2 regions of the Paenibacillus sp. FSL R5-0407 genome follow, and region 1 is predicted to be linked to the other one. Evidence: riboswitches for the same ligand, from Rfam matches in the RefSeq annotation. Region 1 holds a riboswitch; the other holds the start of a gene.
The links. A riboswitch is a leader RNA that binds a small molecule or an ion and turns the genes downstream of it on or off. The one in region 1 is predicted to bind thiamine pyrophosphate.
Positions count from the first base shown of each region.

Region 2: it holds a riboswitch for thiamine pyrophosphate, as region 1 does, so the genes downstream of both, NYE70_RS24055 (ABC transporter substrate-binding protein) here and tenA (thiaminase II) in region 1, are expected to answer to the same signal.

Region 1 covers NZ_JBBPAX010000002.1:511,804-516,424, reverse strand. The annotation lists gene NYE70_RS21545 (DUF2804 domain-containing protein) at 1-671, shown strand, start outside; gene NYE70_RS21540 (HAMP domain-containing sensor histidine kinase) at 770-2,035, shown strand; gene NYE70_RS21535 (hypothetical protein) at 2,112-2,459, shown strand; TPP riboswitch at 2,533-2,639, shown strand; gene tenA (thiaminase II) at 2,754-3,440, shown strand; gene thiM (hydroxyethylthiazole kinase) at 3,506-4,348, shown strand; gene thiD (bifunctional hydroxymethylpyrimidine kinase/phosphomethylpyrimidine kinase) at 4,345-4,621, shown strand, end outside.
Region 2 covers NZ_JBBPAX010000002.1:1,084,008-1,088,628, reverse strand. The annotation lists gene NYE70_RS24070 (ABC transporter ATP-binding protein) at 1-67, opposite strand, end outside; gene NYE70_RS24065 (ABC transporter permease) at 85-855, opposite strand; gene NYE70_RS24060 (thiamine-binding protein) at 852-1,145, opposite strand; gene NYE70_RS24055 (ABC transporter substrate-binding protein) at 1,216-2,226, opposite strand; TPP riboswitch at 2,408-2,518, opposite strand; gene NYE70_RS24050 (cold-shock protein) at 2,749-2,949, shown strand; gene NYE70_RS24045 (cold-shock protein) at 3,079-3,288, shown strand; gene NYE70_RS24040 (response regulator) at 3,395-4,057, opposite strand; gene NYE70_RS24035 (sensor histidine kinase) at 4,090-4,621, opposite strand, start outside.

The DNA.
Region 1 (4,621 bases):
TGCAATTCCAGGTGTACGAAGGCGGAAGAAGACTAATTTGCCGGGCCGGCGGCGGCGGGAACCTGCCGAGGATGGAGGTCGACGTCGCCCTGTCCCAGCCCGACAAAACGTCGTTGGTCATCGCCACGCCTTTTGACGAGCATCGCTCCTGTTTTTATTACAACCATAAGATTAATTGCATGCCTGCTACAGGCTCTGTAAAGGTTGACGGTAAGGAGTATCGTTTTGAGCCGGATTCTTCCTTTGGGCTGCTGGATTGGGGCAGAGGGGTATGGCCGTTCCGTCACGAATGGTTTTGGGGAAACGGCAGCTGCTATGTGGACGGGAAACGCTTTGGCTTCAATATCGGTCACGGCTTCGGCAACACCTCGGCAGCTAGTGAAAATATGCTGTTTTATGACGGCAAGGCCCATAAGCTGGGCCGGGTCATCTATGATTTGCCGGCCGGGGGTTATATGTCCAAGAAAAGGATTACGAGCGATGACGGAAGATTCGAAATGGAGTTCACGCCGCTTTATGACCAGCAGACGGCAACGAAGCTGCTGTTCGTGGACAACAAATGCCATCAGTTGTTTGGCACCTTTACGGGAAAAGCCGTGCTGGACGATGGGCGGGTCCTGGAAATTAAGGAGATGGTAGCGTTTATCGAACATGCGGTAAATAATTGGTGATTGGCTTGGTTAAGCCTGGAATTAAAGGGTTTAAAGATAGTAGGATAGAATTATTATACAACTAAATTTAATGTCCTGGAAATGAAGGGTGACTGCGGATGACCATTGTAAAGGAAATAATACTCCAGTTATTTTTTGCCCTTATGCCCTTTCTGATGTTCAATGTTTATTACCGGGATTCGCCCCGGAATTACTCGCGGAAATTCATTATAATTACTACTGCGATCTGCTTGTTCTTCTCCATGACCTTCGGGGCAAGCGCGGTGACCGGGTACTATTATGACATAAGGTATGTGTTTCTCTTCTTCGGACTCATTTTCGGCGGCTTGCCTGCAGGTCTCATTCTGTTGCTGGAATTTGTACTGTACCGTTTGTACTTGGGCGGCGACGGGATGGGAATTGCGATGGTGATCATGTTGATCATCTTTCCCCTATCCTTGGCTTTACGTCGGATGTACCTGGCTGCCAGGCAAAAAGTGCCCGTCGTATTATTGGCGGGCTTCATTTTCTTCTTCGTACCGCTCCTGTTCGTCTATTTGTACAATCCGGATCCTATCGAAAATAATCTGTTGTTTCATATATTTGTTGTTCCGGTCCAGAACTTTATCGGCAATTGGCTGCTGATTTCGTTGTTTCAAAAGGCAGTGAAGGATAAGGAGCTGTTTATCGAATACGCGCAAAATGAAAAAGTCTTGGTGATTAGCCAGGTAGCCGCATCGCTGGTTCATGAGGTACGCAACCCGCTCACTGCGGTAAAGGGGTTCCTCAAGCTGATTCGCGAATCCTCGCGGGAACGGGATAAAGTCAATCGTTACATAGATATTTGCGTAAGCGAAATGGAACGTACCGAATATATACTCTCGGAGTATCTTTCCATCTCAAAGCCCTTGACGGATCATCAAGAATCGACCGATCTGTCGAACCTGTTGAAAATAACGGTGGAAGTGATGCGCCCTTATGCGAATATGAACAATGTCGCGCTGGAAGGGCAGATCCCGGAAGGCCGGATATGGATTCTGGCCAATCCCGAGAAAATCAAACAGATACTTATGAATATGATCAAGAACGCGATTGAAGCCTGCTACGACTCCACGGAGGGAAGGGTGACCCTGGAACTGGGGGCAGTTGGCGGAGAAGCCGTGTTGACGATAGAAGACAATGGGATCGGGATGACGAAGGACCAAATCGAGAAGTTGGGCTCCGTTTTTTTCTCCACCAAGGCCAGAGGGACGGGGCTTGGCCTTACGTTCTCCTATCAGGCGATTCAGGCAATTGGGGGAACAGTATCCTTGAAGAGCGTCCACCGGGGAGGGACCCGGTTTACGATCACCTTGCCCTTGCATGAACGGGCGGAAGCCAAGTGAATAAGGTTTAGCGGCCGGCTGGCCTAAAATCGCACGCTTCGGCATATCCATGGGATATAAAGGAGCGTGAGAATTTTTGGACAAGATCGTGGAACGTTATTATGAGGTAAAACAGCAGCAGAAAGAGCTGGACCGGGAATTGGGGGAGCTTCGCCAAGCCATTCTGGATTACTGCCGGGATCAGGATACGACCGGTCTGGATCTCGAAAGCCATAAGGTAATACTCGTCCTGCAAAACCGGAGGGAATACGATGAGAACCGGTTGTACGAAGCCCTGCCCGACCTCGAGCTTTGGCGAATGCTGTCCAAGCCGGATTCCGGTAAAATCGCGAGCTTGGTCAAATTAAAGGTCATTTCGGAAGAGAAGATCAAAGACACTTATGCGATCAAGAACGTTACCCTGCTGCAGGTGGATAAGAAGTAATTAAAAAGTCTTCCATTGCGATTTGTTTGACAAATCTTGTAAGCCTGGGGTACAGTATGTATCAATAGAATAGGAAATCCACTAGGGGAGCCGTTAAACGGCTGAGACAAGAGACGAATTCTTGGACCCTTTGAACCTGATCTAGTTCGTACTAGCGTAGGGAAGTGGAGCCGGCCCTTCAAAGGCGATACCTATGTTCCGTATGATATTGCAGATGAAGCCGCTCCGTTTCCGGGGCGGCTTTTTTGGTATGCGGATTCCTATTCTCAAACTATTTACCGGAGGTGGGCGTTGGTGAACTTTACCGAGGAGGTACGCCGGGAGGCGGATGGTCTGTTCGACGCGATCTATGAGCATCCTTTTGTCCGCGGAATTGCGGAAGGAAAGCTGGAAAGGGAGCAACTGATCCATTATGTCAAACAGGATTATGAATATTTGAATGCGTATATGCGAATTTACGGGATCGCGATTTCGAAATGCACACGGCGGGAAGATATTGAAATGTTTAATGAGCAGATTGGCTTTATTTTGCACAGCGAGGTTCATCCGCATCAAAATTTCTGCACCGCTGCGGGGGTGACATATGAGCAAATGCAGGGCTATCCGCTTGCTCCTTCTGCACACCACTACATCAAGCATATGCTGACGGTTGCCCATGAAGGAAGTCTTGGCGAAATGCTGGCGGCGCTGCTGCCATGCCCTTGGACATACCTGGAAATCGGCCAAAGGCTGATCGAGGAAGTCCGGCCAGAGCCGTCTCATCCCTTCTATGACTGGATTCAGTTTTACGGGGGGCTCGCGGGTGATACCACGGTGAAGCTGCGCAAACAGGTGGATTTATGGGCGGAAGAGGCCGGCGCGGCGGAGCGGGAGCGCATGAAGGAGCATTTTCTTCATAGCTGCCAACTGGAGTACCTGTTCTGGGACATGGCTTATAAGCAGGAAGAATGGCCCGTTCCGATGCGGGCGGCGGTGCTGTGAGCCGGACAGACTTTATTTTCTTTTTCAAATCTATCTATTTCATAAAGAAAGGTTGATTGAACAATATGAGTATGCTGGAAAGAGAACTGTCCTCACTTCTTGCCAAATTGCAAAAGACGAAACCGCTCGTTCATAACATGACCAATGTAGTCGTGACCAATTTTACGGCCAACGGGCTTTACGCGCTGGGAGCCTCTCCCGTTATGGCTTACGCACCGGAAGAGGTCGCCGACATGGCGAAAGTCGCGGGCGCGGTGGTGCTGAATATCGGAACGCTGAATAGCGACCTTGTGGAGGCGATGATCATCGCCGGGCGTTCCGCCAACGAGAACGGCGTTCCCGTGCTGCTTGATCCGGTCGGGGCCGGGGCAACGAGATTCCGGACGGAATCCTCGCTGCGGATCATGCGTGAGGTGCGGGTTTCGCTGGTGCGGGGAAATGCGGCCGAGATTGCGCATCTCATCGGCGAGACCCGCGAGATCAAAGGCGTGGACGCCGGTGACAGCGGAAGCTATGACAACGCCATTCTGGCGGTCCGGGCCGCCCAGGAGTTGGGAACGGTCGTAGCCATCACCGGGCGGGAGGATGTGATCACCGACGGGAAGCTGTGCCGGGTGATCAGCGGCGGCGACGCGCTGATGACGCAGGTAACCGGCACGGGATGCCTGTTGACGTCGGTGTTGGGCGCTTTTTCGGCGGTCGAGGAGGACTTGCTGCTCGCCGGGACGGCCGGTCTGGCCTTCTATGGCACGGCGGCTGCTCGCGCCGCCGAGCGAACGGCCGCCTTCGGGCCTGGCAGCTTCCAGACCGCCTTCCTGGATGAGCTCGCGAAGCTGCATCCGCATTCGCTGAAGGGCTACGCCTCCGTCCGGGAAATCCAGGCGGCGACGGCCGGGGGCCTGGTGTGACCCGCCACGGCCTAGCCAAGGCGCTGACAGTCGCCGGATCGGACAGCGGCGGCGGAGCCGGGATTCAGGCCGACCTCAAAACGTTTCAGGAACTGAACGTTTACGGCATGTCGGCCATCACGGCGGTCACCGTGCAGAACACGCTCGGTGTCAGCGGGGTCTACCCGCTGCCGGCCTCAGCGGCAGCGGAGCAGATCCGGGCTGTCGGCAGCGATCTCGGCGTCGATGCCGTGAAGACCGGTATGTTGTTTAACGCCGACATCATTCATGCCG
Region 2 (4,621 bases), 570 kb from region 1:
TTCCCTGAATCTCTAGCGCAGCGATATCGGTACCCGAGACGGAGGCGGATTTTTCGGTATTCATCATTGGCGAAAGCCCCCTTTTTATTTGTCGTCCTTGAGAGGTTTATAACGGACCAGCCATTTTTCCAACAGGGCGATCAGCGCAAACATGGCAAGGCTGATGGTTACTATGATGGTGATGGCCACGAATATTTTGTCCGTGCGAAAAGAGGACTTCTGCAGCATCATGTAATATCCGATGCCTTTGTCCGCTCCGATCCATTCGGCGATTACCGCCCCCATGACACTGTATGTGGCTGCAATTTTGACGCCGGATAGGATGGAAGGGAGAGCATGGGGCACCTCAAGTTTACGGAATATCTGGCCTTTGGACGCGCCCGCCATTCTCATATAATCCAGCATGACGCGGTCGGTACGGGTCAGCCCGTCCATGGCCGCGACGGCCACTGGAAAAAAGCAGACCAGGGTGATCACGATAATCTTCGGAAGAATGCCGAATCCGAACCAGATCATGAGCAGAGGAGCGAGCGCGATCGTAGGTATATTCTGACTAAGGATGATCAACGGATAAAGCGACGATTTCAGGGACGGAATATAATGAAGCGAAAAAGCTACCAGAAGCCCGGTTCCGGTACCGATGGCGAAGCCTACCAGCATAAGCCGCAGCGTAGCCATCGTATGCTTCCAGAGGCCGGCCGCGCCGCCCGTGGCCTCCCTGACGATATCGGAGGGGCTGGGGAGGATCCATTTTTCAATTTGAAAAATGGAGGTTGCCGCCTGCCAAACGGCCAAAAGCAAGATGACCGCCACTAAGGGCGGCCATATGCTGTTCCAGAGTCGGCGGAGCTTCATGGACGATATTTCTCGGTCAGCTTGTCCATGCTGACGCCTTGCGGATTGTAAGAGATTTTAATTTGCGAGATGATCCCCTTGCTGCCGAATTCCGTTACCGCTTCATTCATTTGCTTGACGATGGCCAGAAGTTCTTCCAGATCGCCTTCCATTGTCGTTTCCAGCGGATTGACCTGATACTTGACGCCGGATGCTTGAATAACCTCGATAGCGCGGTCGACATAAGGGATTACGTCTTCACCGTTCGGTGTTTTAGGAATGATTTGAATGCTGAGAAGTGCGTTTGGCATAATTGTTCATCCTCCAGACTTTTATTTAAAATAGGGCATTTATAGTGCGAGTTCAAAGTAACCTCTTATATTACTCAGGCAGAAATTCGTTGGTAAAAGCCTTGTCGGTATCCAGTTCTTTCTCGATCAAGCCCCGCTCATGCATCCAATCGGAGTAGTTCTGCCATACTTCGCGTTTCTGTTCTCCCCAACGGGCCGCGTCATCCTGGTATTTCGGGCTGAGCCATTTTTGGCTTGCCAGGACCAGTTCCTTGTCCAAATCCGGAACCGCCTTAAGCAGAATGTCTGCGGCTTCCTCCGGATGCTCGATCGCGTACTCATAGCCCTTGGAAGTAGCCCGCATAAAGGCCTTCACCAGCTCAGGGTCGTTTGCGGCCGTTTTTTCATTCGTTACGATAACCGGGGTATAATAATCCAGTTTATCCGTATAATCCTTAACATATTGCATGTCCAGCGGCTCGCCGCGCAATTCGGCTTCAATTCCCGTCCACGCATAAAAGATCCAGGCAAAATCGATATCCCGTTTTACCGCCGTAAAATAATCGGCTTCGCCCATATTGACGAATTTTACTTTGCCGACATCGGCCCCGGTCTGGTCCATAATCGATTTCAAGATCGCTTCCTCGACAGGGGAGCCCCAGCCGCCATAGGTTTTGCCTTCATAATCTTTAGGAGTTTTGATGCCCCGGTCTACCGGAGCCGCAAAGCCCGAGGTATTATGCTGAATGACTGCGGCGATCGAAACGAGCGGAACGCCTTGAGTGCGGCCCTGGGTCACGCCCTCCTGGTAGCTGATGCCGAAGGGAACTTCGCCGGAAGCTACCATGGCGTCTGCGCCGCCGGATCCTGGCAAGAGAATATCGACGTTCAGTCCTTCTTCTTCATAAAAGCCCTGTTCTTTGGCTACATAAAGACCGGTGTGGTTCGTGTTGGGACTCCAGTCGAGGACGATCTTAACGTCCTGCATGGATTTGGATGGTTCCTTGCCGGATGAGGCTGCTTCGTTTCCGGCCGCTTTGTTTGCCTTGCCGTCGCTTTGGCCGCAGGCCGTCAAGGCCGCGATCAGAAGTCCGCACAGCATCAGCAGCGTCCATTTTGTTTGCTTCACAGAAATTCTCTCCTTTTCGGATGTGGAATTTCCGCAGTTTCTCGTTCAATGCATTCCTGAAAACACTCTGTTGGCGGCAGCGTCCTCTGGGATCCGGATACAAAAAAAGCGCCCCGGATCGGGACGCGTAGGTTCATGGCTACGAAAAAACAAGCTCCATGCTAAACATTCTTCCTACGCTGGCATTACCCAGATCAGGTTAAAGGGTCAGTGTCTTGAGGACACAATCTCAGCCGGCCAATTTCCAGCTCCCCTGAACTATAAACTGCGGATTACACTAGTCATTATAGTCCGGCATCAACTTTCTGTCCAGCAAACTTGGTTTTGATTTGCTTTTTACATTCCGGCAGAGTATAATGAAAACAATTGAAGTTTTAAGAAGTGATATTCAGATATTGAAAAGAGTGTCAATTTTTAAAATGAACTTTTTTCAATATGTGAATTTTTTTATGTAAAAAAGGATCATGTTAATCTTTAAACAGGAGGTAATCTTTCATGGAAACAGGAACAGTAAAATGGTTCAACGCTGAGAAAGGCTTCGGCTTTATCGAAGTTGAAGGCGGAAATGACGTATTCGTTCATTTCAGCGCTATCACAGGCGAAGGCTTCAAAACGCTTGATGAAGGCCAACGTGTACAATTTAACGTTGTTCAAGGCAACCGCGGACCGCAAGCCGAGAACGTCGTAAAACTGTAATGCAGGCATAACTGCTCTTAACGCGTGCGTTAAGGGCAGTTTTTGTTTTTTTTAAGCATACGGTTGATGGTTTCCGGGGTTAGTTACTCATAGAGGTGCTTGGGCAAAAGAACTTTATAGGAGGTAATCATGAACTACCGTAAAAAAACGATTGAAGAAATTCCTGAAGAGAACACGCCGGTATGGTCTTGCATGAGCGAGGATTGCAACGGATGGATGAGGGATAACTTTGCGTTTGACTATGTTCCGGTATGTCCGCTGTGTTCCTCTGAAATGGTGAAGGGAACGAAGATGCTTCCGCAACTTATCAACACCAACTCCATGAAAGTGGACCGTTAAACCGGTCCGGATTTGCCTATGAATCATAATAAAGCTGCCTCCGGGGAATACAGGGGGGCAGCTTTTTTGAATTTATAGAACTCTTATGTAATTTTAAGCGCTAATATCAAGACCCGCTCTTGGTTTTCCAGTACAGGATGGCCAGTTGCGTCCGGTCGCGGACGCCGAGCTTGCCGAGAATATCGGTGACGTAATTTTTGACCGTTCCCTCGCTTAAAAACAACTGTCCGGCGATCTCCTTGTTGGACATGCCGTCGGCAATCAGCCTAACCACATTTTGCTCCGCAGTCGTTAATCCCGCCTCGGTCAGCTTGTCATCGGATGGAGCTGGAGGAGCGGGGCGCAACAGTCCCGTCAATTTCCGCGCCACATCCGGGTGAATGAGCATGCTTCCGCTATGTACCGTTTTGATACCTTGAATGATCCGGTCGGGAGGGATGTTTTTGAGTAAATATCCGCTGGCCCCATTCCGCAACGCTTCAATAATAAATTCATCATCGTCAAAGGTCGTCAGTATCAGTACCGAAATGCCGTCAGACAACGCTTTGATCTTCTTCGTTCCTTCAACCCCGTCGCAGACGGGCATGCGGATATCCATCAGCACCACATCCGGATAAGGCCCGCGCCCGATGATCTCAGCAGCCTCAGCTCCGTTGGAGGCCGAACCGGCCACCTCGATTTCAGGATCCAGACCGATCAACAAGGTCAGGCTCTCCCGGATGAAAGGGTCGTCGTCCACAATAAAAACCGTCAGATTCGTTGTCGTCATAAGGCGTTTCACTCCGATCTCCCCATTGAGAATTATATTATCTCTTCATGCCGCACAACCGGCAGTCTTGTTGTTATCGTAAAGAACGGGCTCAGAGAGATATCCAACTGACCGCCCGCCAAAGCGCAACGCTCTTTCATACCTGTCAGCCCGAGGCCTTTCGTCTCAGATGGCATCGTCTCCGGCAGGGCGCCGTCATTGCTAACCGCCATGCAGACTTCACGATCTTTGTAGGAGATGACGATGTTCACGGACTCGGGATGTCCGTGCTTCAGCGCATTGGTGACAGCTTCCCGGGCGTTTTTGTACAGGATCAGTTCCTGGCTCGGATACAGGGCATAAGGATTTCCCTCCACCGTCAAATTGGTCCGCAGCCCGGTCTCCCGACCGACCTCTTCCAGCATGCGTCCCAGGGCGTGAATTCCCGAAACTTCCTCGGGAAGCTTCATGCGCCGAACCGCCGCTCTCATCTCGTCCAGCCCGGAAGTCAATTGATCGCGAATTTGCAGCAGCATAGTCATTCCCTTGTCCTGATCCTTCGGGATAATCTGAAGCGCCGCTTCC